DNA from 2 places in the Yersinia massiliensis genome. Region 2 is predicted to be linked to the other one. Evidence: riboswitches for the same ligand, from Rfam matches in the RefSeq annotation. Region 2 holds a riboswitch; the other holds the start of a gene.

Region 1 (4,411 bases), 1.7 Mb from region 2:
AGGTTTCATCGTGATAAGCGCGTGCAGTTTCAGGATCGAGAGCCAGATTAAATTGATCTTCCCAGCGGAATTCAAAACGGGCTTTGGACATGGCGTTATCGCGGATCTGCGCGCCAGGATGCCCTTTGGCCAGATCGGCGGCATGAGCGGCTATTTTGTAAGTGATGAGTCCCTGTTTTACATCGTCTTTATTCGGCAGACCAAGATGCTCTTTCGGTGTGACATAACACAACATGGCACAACCAAACCAACCGATCATGGCCGCACCAATACCTGAGGTGAAGTGATCGTAACCCGGTGCGATATCCGTCGTGAGCGGGCCTAAGGTATAAAAAGGCGCTTCGTGACAGTGCTCAAGCTCTTCAGTCATATTGCGACGGATCATTTGCATGGGAACATGACCCGGCCCTTCGATCATCACCTGAACATCGTATTCCCACGCGATCTTGGTCAATTCACCCAAGGTATGCAATTCGGCGAACTGGGCTTCGTCATTGGCATCTTGAATAGAACCTGGACGTAAGCCATCACCCAGTGATAATGAAACGTCGTAGGCTGCGCAAATTTGGCAGATTTCACGGAAATGCTGATACAGGAAGTTTTCCTGATGATGGGAAAGGCACCATTTCGCCATAATGGAACCACCGCGAGAAACGATGCCGGTCAAACGTTTTGCGGTCATCGGCACATAACGCAGTAACACACCGGCGTGGATGGTAAAATAGTCCACCCCTTGTTCCGCCTGCTCTAGCAAAGTATCGCGGAACATTTCCCACGTTAAATTCTCGGCAACACCATTCACTTTTTCTAATGCCTGATAGATAGGCACGGTGCCGATGGGGACTGGGCTATTACGTAGAATCCATTCACGGGTTTCATGAATATAGCGGCCCGTAGACAAATCCATCACGGTATCGGCCCCCCAGCGCGTTGACCAAACCAATTTCTCCACCTCTTCTTCGATGGAGGAGGTCACGGCCGAGTTACCGATATTGGCGTTCACTTTGACCAAGAAGTTTCGACCAATAATCATGGGTTCGGCTTCTGGGTGATTAATATTGGCGGGGATGATGGCGCGGCCTGCGGCAACTTCTTGGCGCACGAATTCTGCTGTGATGTTATCCGGCAAGTTGGCCCCAAAATTTTGCCCAGGATGCTGGTGGCGCAGGACTTCCCCGCGAATCCTTTCACGCCCCATATTTTCGCGAATAGCGATAAACTCCATTTCTGGTGTGGCAATACCCGCCCGAGCGTAATGAAGTTGGGTAACGCATTTGCCATCGATGGCTTTTTGCGGACGTGGTAGGTGCTCAAAGCGCAAATGATCTAGACCTTCATCAGCCAAGCGCTGTTGAGTAAAGCCTGAACTGACCGTGCTCAGTGCTTCGGTATCTTGACGATCCGCTATCCAGCTAGCACGCAATTTGGGCAGGCCGGCGTGGACATCGAGCTTAGCGAGCGGGTCGCCATAGGGGCCAGAGGTGTCGTAAACCGGGATAGCTTCATTGTCTTCGTAGCGAGGATCATCTTTGCCGCCGCCGATCAACGTTGGGCTAAGCTGGATCTCGCGCATGGGAACCTGAATATCAGGTCGCGAGCCTTGTAAATAGATTCGTTGAGAGTTGGGGAAGGTCACTCCTTGCAAAGTATCAATAAATTGCTGAGCTTCTTCACGCTGTACTTTACGCGGACGTGACGGGTTTTTAACGGTGGATGACATTGTATTTTTAGACATAGCAAATTCCTACCAGTGTGGTGTAGAGGGAAAATTGCTTGTCTGGAGCTTGGCGGGAGTAACGATGTTGGCCAGTAACCGGTAGCCACCTGTGAAGGGAGAATGCCGGGTCTGTAGCGATAAATTACTCTTGTTCCCTTCGCGGGTACTAACCCGATCAGGTTCCGCGGATCCCGAATTAACGGTCTCAGCCTGCGTCTGCTTTTAAAAACCTACGCTAGGCACTCCGACAAGAGCTTTGAGTATATGAGGTTATTTTAAAACTACAATAGTCGATCCAAATCTATTCGGTTAATTCGCTCGGCTCTCTTTATTTTCCGGTTGAGCCGCTTGCCAAGACTCTGCAGCCCATTTAATCAGTTGATCTTCTAGCTGGAAGCGAGCGTCGAGGGCTTCACCGATATCGGATAATGCCTGCTGAAACTCGGTGCAGCTATCATCATCGATCTCAATGTTTGAGTAGCGATCATGGAAAGACATGATCGTTTGAGTGTTGTTTTTTAATGCGGGATAGACTTTGGTGGTCAGCGCCATTCTCGGGCTAGACTCGCCTTCTACTTGCTTGATAATTCTGTCGTAGATGTGAAAATGACCCGAAGAAAGATAATCCACCAAATTATGGCAAAAGTTCTCCAGCGCTTTTTCATTTAGCGGGGTATGCTTTTCTTTTTGTGGCTTAATACCGATCACTGTGCAATATGAAACTAAGAGTTCTTTACGCGCATGAAGCCATTGATCTATTAATTCGTTACTGCCGCCAACGCGTTGAGTCAGGCTTTCCAGTCGATTTAGCATGAACGACTCCGTGATGTAATAATGAGTTACAAAAAAGTAACAAGCCAGTTTCTAGATTGCCAGTGAAGTCGAGGTTGTGCAACAACGATATGGAACTACAACTTACAGGTAAAGAAAGTGGCTGGTGGATTGTCAGCCATGAAAACAGATTATGGTTACCGAAAGGTGAACTGCCTAAAGGGAATGCAGCCAATTGGTTGCTACAGGGAGCAACCGCTAGACAGATTGGTGAATGGCAAGGGGAGGCTGTTTGGCTGATCCGCCAGAATATGCCCACTGAGATGGGGTCAGTACGCCAATTGCTGGATATCGATCGCGGATTGTTCCAATTGGCTGGCCGAGGTGTGCAGTTGGCAGAGTTTTATCGCTCTCACCGCTATTGCGGTTATTGCGGCCATCAAATGCATGCCAGCCGCACCGAATGGGCTTGCTTGTGTAATCACTGCCGAGAACGTTATTACCCGCAAATCGCCCCTTGTGTGATTGTTGCCATCCGTCGCGGTGATGAAATCTTATTGGCACAGCATGTACGGCATCGTGGCGGTATCAATACCGTGTTAGCGGGTTTTGTGGAAGTCGGTGAGACACTCGAGCAAGCGGTGTCGCGCGAAGTGTTAGAAGAAAGCAATATCCACATAAAGAATCTGCGCTATGTGACCTCACAGCCTTGGCCGTTCCCACACTCGCTCATGATGGCGTTTATGGCGGAGTACGACAGCGGTGAATTGCGGCATGATCCGAAAGAACTGCTGAATGCGGGTTGGTATCGTTACGATCAATTACCGCTACTGCCACCGCCAGGCACCGTGGCTCGCAGGTTGATTGAGGATACGGTCGCCTTGTGCCGCCGCGAGCAGGAAAGCTGAATCCGGCATGCTACAATGCCGCTCAATAAAAGGCTGTCGCTAAATAAGAGACTGTCGCTCAATAAAAAATCGCTGCTAAATGATTGATGGCCGCTAGATGACTAAGGGAGCACCACCATGAATGAATTGAAAAACGATCGCTATCTGCGGGCTTTACTGCGCCAGCCGGTAGATGTGACGCCAGTATGGATGATGCGCCAAGCAGGCCGCTATTTGCCAGAATATAAAGCTACCCGTGCTGTGGCGGGGGATTTTATGTCGCTGTGCAAAAATGCCGAGTTAGCCTGTGAAGTGACAATGCAGCCATTGCGTCGTTATCCTCTGGATGCAGCGATTCTGTTTTCAGACATTCTGACCATCCCTGACGCCATGGGGCTAGGGCTCTATTTTGAAGCTGGCGAAGGCCCTCGCTTCCAATCCCCTATTACCTGCCGTGCTGATGTTGAAAAGTTGCCGATCCCCGATCCGGAACAAGAATTGGGCTATGTCATGAATGCGGTGCGAACGATTCGCCGTGAGTTGGCAGGGCAAGTGCCACTGATTGGTTTCTCCGGTAGCCCATGGACACTGGCAACCTATATGGTTGAGGGGGGCAGTAGTAAAGCCTTCACCAAATTGAAAAAAATGATGTACGCGGAACCGCAAACATTGCATCTGTTGCTAGATAAAGTGGCTGATAGCGTCATTTTGTATCTCAATGCCCAAATCAAAGCCGGTGCGCAGTCTGTGATGATCTTTGATACTTGGGGTGGGGTATTGACGGGGCGTGATTATCTTGAATTCTCATTGTGTTACATGCATAAAATCGTCGATGGCCTGATCCGCGAAAATGAGGGTCGCCGTGTGCCAGTGACGTTGTTTACGAAAGGTGGAGGACAGTGGCTTGAAGCGATGGCGGCCACGGGTTGTGATGCGCTGGGCCTCGATTGGACGACCGACCTCGCCGATGCCCGTCATCGTGTCGGTGACAAAGTTGCGCTGCAAGGCAACATGGACCCTTCAATTTTGTATGCAC
Region 2 (4,411 bases):
ACGGTGCACCGCTTTGGCGGCAAGCGCAGCAAGAAATAACCTCAGATGCCATTAGCCAGCTAGCTTCAGCCAAAATTTTCCGCACTAAATCTTTGCAGGCTGATGGGGATTATGCTGGTTTTTGGGCTGGTGAGTATTTCTTGGCTGTTAGGCAACCCACCGCCACAAATCCGTTCCCTGCAATACAGATTTCTTGGCGTGAAGATGAAAAAGACATCGGCAGTTATCAGTTTGATCAGATAAACGATGAAGCAGGGAATGCAAAATTCTTACTGTGTATCCGCCCGCGTAAAGGTGCAGACAGTTACCTGCTAAATCGTTTTGATGCACATCATCTACAACGCGCCATCGCGATGTTTGCGATGATGCAGCGCTATTTATTAGCGTGATCCATTGGCTGCCACCGGATAGGCAGCCAGCGAATAAGTCCCGATGAGCTGACTCAAGTCAGTGATTCGGGCGCGTGAGTGCAGCTAACAACCCTACGGCTTCAAAACAAAATTATCCCCAAAGTCATTGGAGCCGCAGGTAGGCAGCCAGCGAATAAGTCCCGATGAGCTGACTCAAGTCAGTGATTCGGGCGCGTGAGTGCAGCTAACAACCCTGCGGCTTCAAAACAAAATTATCCCCAAAGTCATTGGAGCCGCAGGTAGGCAGCCAGCGAATAAGTCCCGATGAGCTGACTCAAGTCAGTGATTCGGGCGCGTGAGTGCAGCTAACAACCCTGCGGCTTCAAGGACGAAGGGGATCACCACCACTCATGAAAATGGTGAACCGGCCCCACCCCACTCCCCACCTCTAGAGAATCAGCCTGCTCCAATGCCCCTTGCAGATAACTTTTGGCTGCTTCGACAGTTTCAGCCCAATTCCCATACCGTGGCCGTAATGCGGCGAGCGCGGCTGATAAGGTGCAACCTGTGCCGTGAGTGTGCCGAGTGTTGATTCTACGGCTGACAAAACGCTGTTCACCTTGTGCGGTAAATAGCCAATCTGGGCTATCTTCGCCACATAGATGCCCCCCTTTCATTAATACGCTTTGGCAGCCCAACGCTAATAATGCCCGCCCTTGTTCACGCATCTGTTGTTCATCGCTTGCTGGCTGGCAGTTCAGTAACGCCGCGGCTTCTGGCAAGTTAGGCGTAATCAAGTCAACCTGTGGCAGCAATTGCTCGCGCAGTGCGGCCACCGCGTCGGAGGCCAGTAACGGATCACCACTCTTCGCCACCATGACGGTATCTAATACGACAAACGCAATTGGATATCGGCGTAACTGCGCAGCAACGATGTCGACGATTTCAGCATTGGCTAACATGCCGATTTTGGCGCTATCAATGCGGACATCGTTCAGTACAGAATCCAACTGAGCCGCGACAAATGCCGGTTCGATAGGATAGACCGATTGCACACCAGTGGTATTTTGCGCCACCAACGCGGTGATAACACTGGTGCCATACGCTTGCAATGCCGAGAAGGTTTTTAGGTCAGCTTGAATACCCGCGCCGCCACTGGGGTCTGTTCCAGCAATGGTCAGTGCATTAATGCGCGTCATGAATATGTCTCCATACTCAAGCTGATCGACGACGGGTTAATAGCGATAAGTGAAACAAAAGCGGCAGGTTGGACGTTCATATTCCTCCTAACCGGCGGTCAAGAAGGCGGAACCTTTTGGTACCGTGACTTCCCTACGCTGGCATTATCCAGATCAGGTTATACGGGTATTTCTCAGCCAAGCCACTTTTGCGGCAGGCACCCCGAGTCAAATAAAATCAAATAGTTGCGATTAACGTTCCGTTAATCCCTGCTCAGGATAATGCCAGCGGGAAGTCCAACAAACAAGCTCTAAAGTCTGTACGAGTCCCACAATGTGCCCCAGTTTGTATCCCAAGTGATTAATTAAGCGGGGCAGAACAGATGCCAAAAAGCCGCGGCTTTTTTAGCATGCCTCTCTCGACAGTCACCCGCTTCAATTTAGGACTCTTCGGAATAACGATTACCGCTCATGGGCACCTCTCTTTTAAGTCATCTTAAATAACGCTGAGGTATAAGTTAAACCCTTGGCGATTTAGCTCAGGGCTTTTGAAGAAACTATTGAGTAATGGCAAATAGCATTCCCATTGCACCAATAAAAATAAGTACAATGCCTAAAATCAGTTTACCTCTGGTGGCCGAATTAATAACTTTACATAAAAAACATCGTCTCACCTTCCTATCCATAATAATTTCGCTCATTGTTAGCGCCTCAACTTTCCGATATCTAAAACCTGATATGAATTTAATATCAATTGTTTTCAAAAGAAAGAAACATAGTCTTAACCAAACTTAATTAAGAGTTAATCTTTTGTTTTAATTGATTAAATCAACATTCATCAGTGTGTAAAATCCAACTGGAATTCTGTTCCTAACACGCCATCACTCCAGTGACTTGTTTGTTTATCTATAAATTAGAATATTTTTAATACTGTAGATTAAATATAATAATATATGTTCACTAGAGTTATTCGACGATCAGTTAAAGATAATATCGGCAGTTGCAGAGGCGGTAACGTTACCAACAGGTAATGTGTCGCCACCGGAACATAGTCGCCAAATGAGTTCATTTGAGAAAGTTTCGCTAGATTCACCCGCATTGATTGAACCTAATTTTAATGGTTCGCCATTAAACTTCAGACCTTGCGTGAGATTACATGTTCCAGCGCCTGTCACTCCCGTTATTTCACCTGTGATATACCCTCCTCCCTCATTGAGAGATAAACGGGTTGCTTCACTGCCATAAAGCCCTGAATTAGCCTGAAATTTTATATTAATATTAGCAGCAGGATTCGCGCTATTTTGGGTGCATCCCACCTCCAGATTATCCTTCACTAGTTCTAGTTCAGCCCCAAAAGTCGAATTATGTTCTACTTCGCCAAAGTTGATCGACTTATTAATACTGATCGAGCATTGCCGTGTGGAAACTTTAACCTGATGGCCAGTAAGAATACTATCCTTCGTAGCACTCGATAATGCACTGCTACTAAAATACATCTCAGGAATGGGGTATATTCCATCTTGCTGGGTCCCATCGGTGATAATGACCCAATGGCCCGTTATTGTTCCATTGCGGACGCTATATTCCTCGAAAAAAGGTGATGCCGGGACTCCCCGAGGTGATAAACACCAGGCAGAATTTGGCGGCGTTGCCGCTGCATTTCCAGATCCTGAGATTATCCCCTGAACGCCCGAATTGCCAAAAGTTCCACTCATGGTTTCTGATGAGCCACTATTTAACTTATAAGTCATAGTGAAAGATGCCTGCGGTACCAAAAAAATTCCTTGAGCAATCTTATACCCTTGTACTCCACCAACATCACTTAGGGCGGTGTTATTAACGCAACCCGTGGTTTCAGGAATTCCCGCGCCCGTGATGGCAACAAGACCGTAATTTGGATTGAGCATAATATAGTAGCCATCAAAACTGGCGGAAATACTCTGATTAAAGGCTGGACCTGCCCATTGTTGGCTACCACTACCAATTTCAATGATAGTTGCCTGTAATGGCATAATAACGCCCAATGACAGCAGACAAAGCCCTATTCGTAACCGCGTAAAACCCGTGGTACTTATTTTATCTGTCACTGTGTTTACCCCTCTATTGGGTGAATTCTCGGTGCTCAACATGTTAAACCTCACAACGTAATGGCAAATGACGTATCGGATTAGCCGCTGATGGGGCAGGGGTGTTCGCCAAACTGAACGATACATTGCATTGCTGGCTAGTATCCCCTCCCCACTTCACTTTTAGACGACCACTTTCTGGTAGCCCGCTGAGATAGACCTGCCCAGCATCTCCAACAATGCTGGTATTCGGCTCTTCACCCGCGCTCCCTTCAACGGAAACCACGGCACCAAAAGGTATTAATCCGCCGCTTTTACTCAAAGTAACCAATACTTGATAACCGACACGTGTTGCAAAGTTAGCCTTAACCACTGCACCTTTAGTTGGGTAGAGATTTTGGCTTGACTGCGTTATGTCAACCCCCTCAGGTAGGGTTGCCGGATCCAGGCTAATATTATTACGCTGATAGTTTGAGAGATAAGGCACAACCGCATAACCACGACTGTCCACCTGATTATTGCCGCTCATCACCTTACTTCCTCTGGCGCCTGGCGCACTGACTAATGCAACGGTATCGCCCAAAGGTTGGCTCAATGTGACCCCGTCGGCATGTGCCACCACCCCGCCGCTAGCATTCATATTCACCGCGCGATAGCCACTACCATAGCTATATCCCATATTCGCCATGCCCTTGCTGCCACGGTAACCGGTATTCACAGACCCCATGTCACTGCTGCCGTCGTTAGACCAGCCTTGTGTCACATTGTAAGAAAGACGGTCATCCATCGATGTTCCGTTAATACCCGCCTGATTCTG

The links. A riboswitch is a leader RNA that binds a small molecule or an ion and turns the genes downstream of it on or off. The one in region 2 is predicted to bind thiamine pyrophosphate.
Positions count from the first base shown of each region.
Region 1: it holds a riboswitch for thiamine pyrophosphate, as region 2 does, so the genes downstream of both, thiC (phosphomethylpyrimidine synthase ThiC) here and thiD (bifunctional hydroxymethylpyrimidine kinase/phosphomethylpyrimidine kinase) in region 2, are expected to answer to the same signal.

Region 1 covers NZ_CP028487.1:4,580,946-4,585,356, reverse strand. The annotation lists gene thiC (phosphomethylpyrimidine synthase ThiC) at 1-1,735, opposite strand, end outside; TPP riboswitch at 1,853-1,974, opposite strand; gene DA391_RS21340 (Rsd/AlgQ family anti-sigma factor) at 2,027-2,530, opposite strand; gene nudC (NAD(+) diphosphatase) at 2,620-3,396, shown strand; gene hemE (uroporphyrinogen decarboxylase) at 3,514-4,411, shown strand, end outside.
Region 2 covers NZ_CP028487.1:1,274,761-1,279,171, reverse strand. The annotation lists gene DA391_RS05880 (hypothetical protein) at 1-389, shown strand, start outside; gene thiD (bifunctional hydroxymethylpyrimidine kinase/phosphomethylpyrimidine kinase) at 749-1,549, opposite strand; TPP riboswitch at 1,663-1,764, opposite strand; gene DA391_RS05870 (adhesin) at 2,506-3,615, opposite strand; gene DA391_RS05865 (fimbria/pilus outer membrane usher protein) at 3,659-4,411, opposite strand, start outside.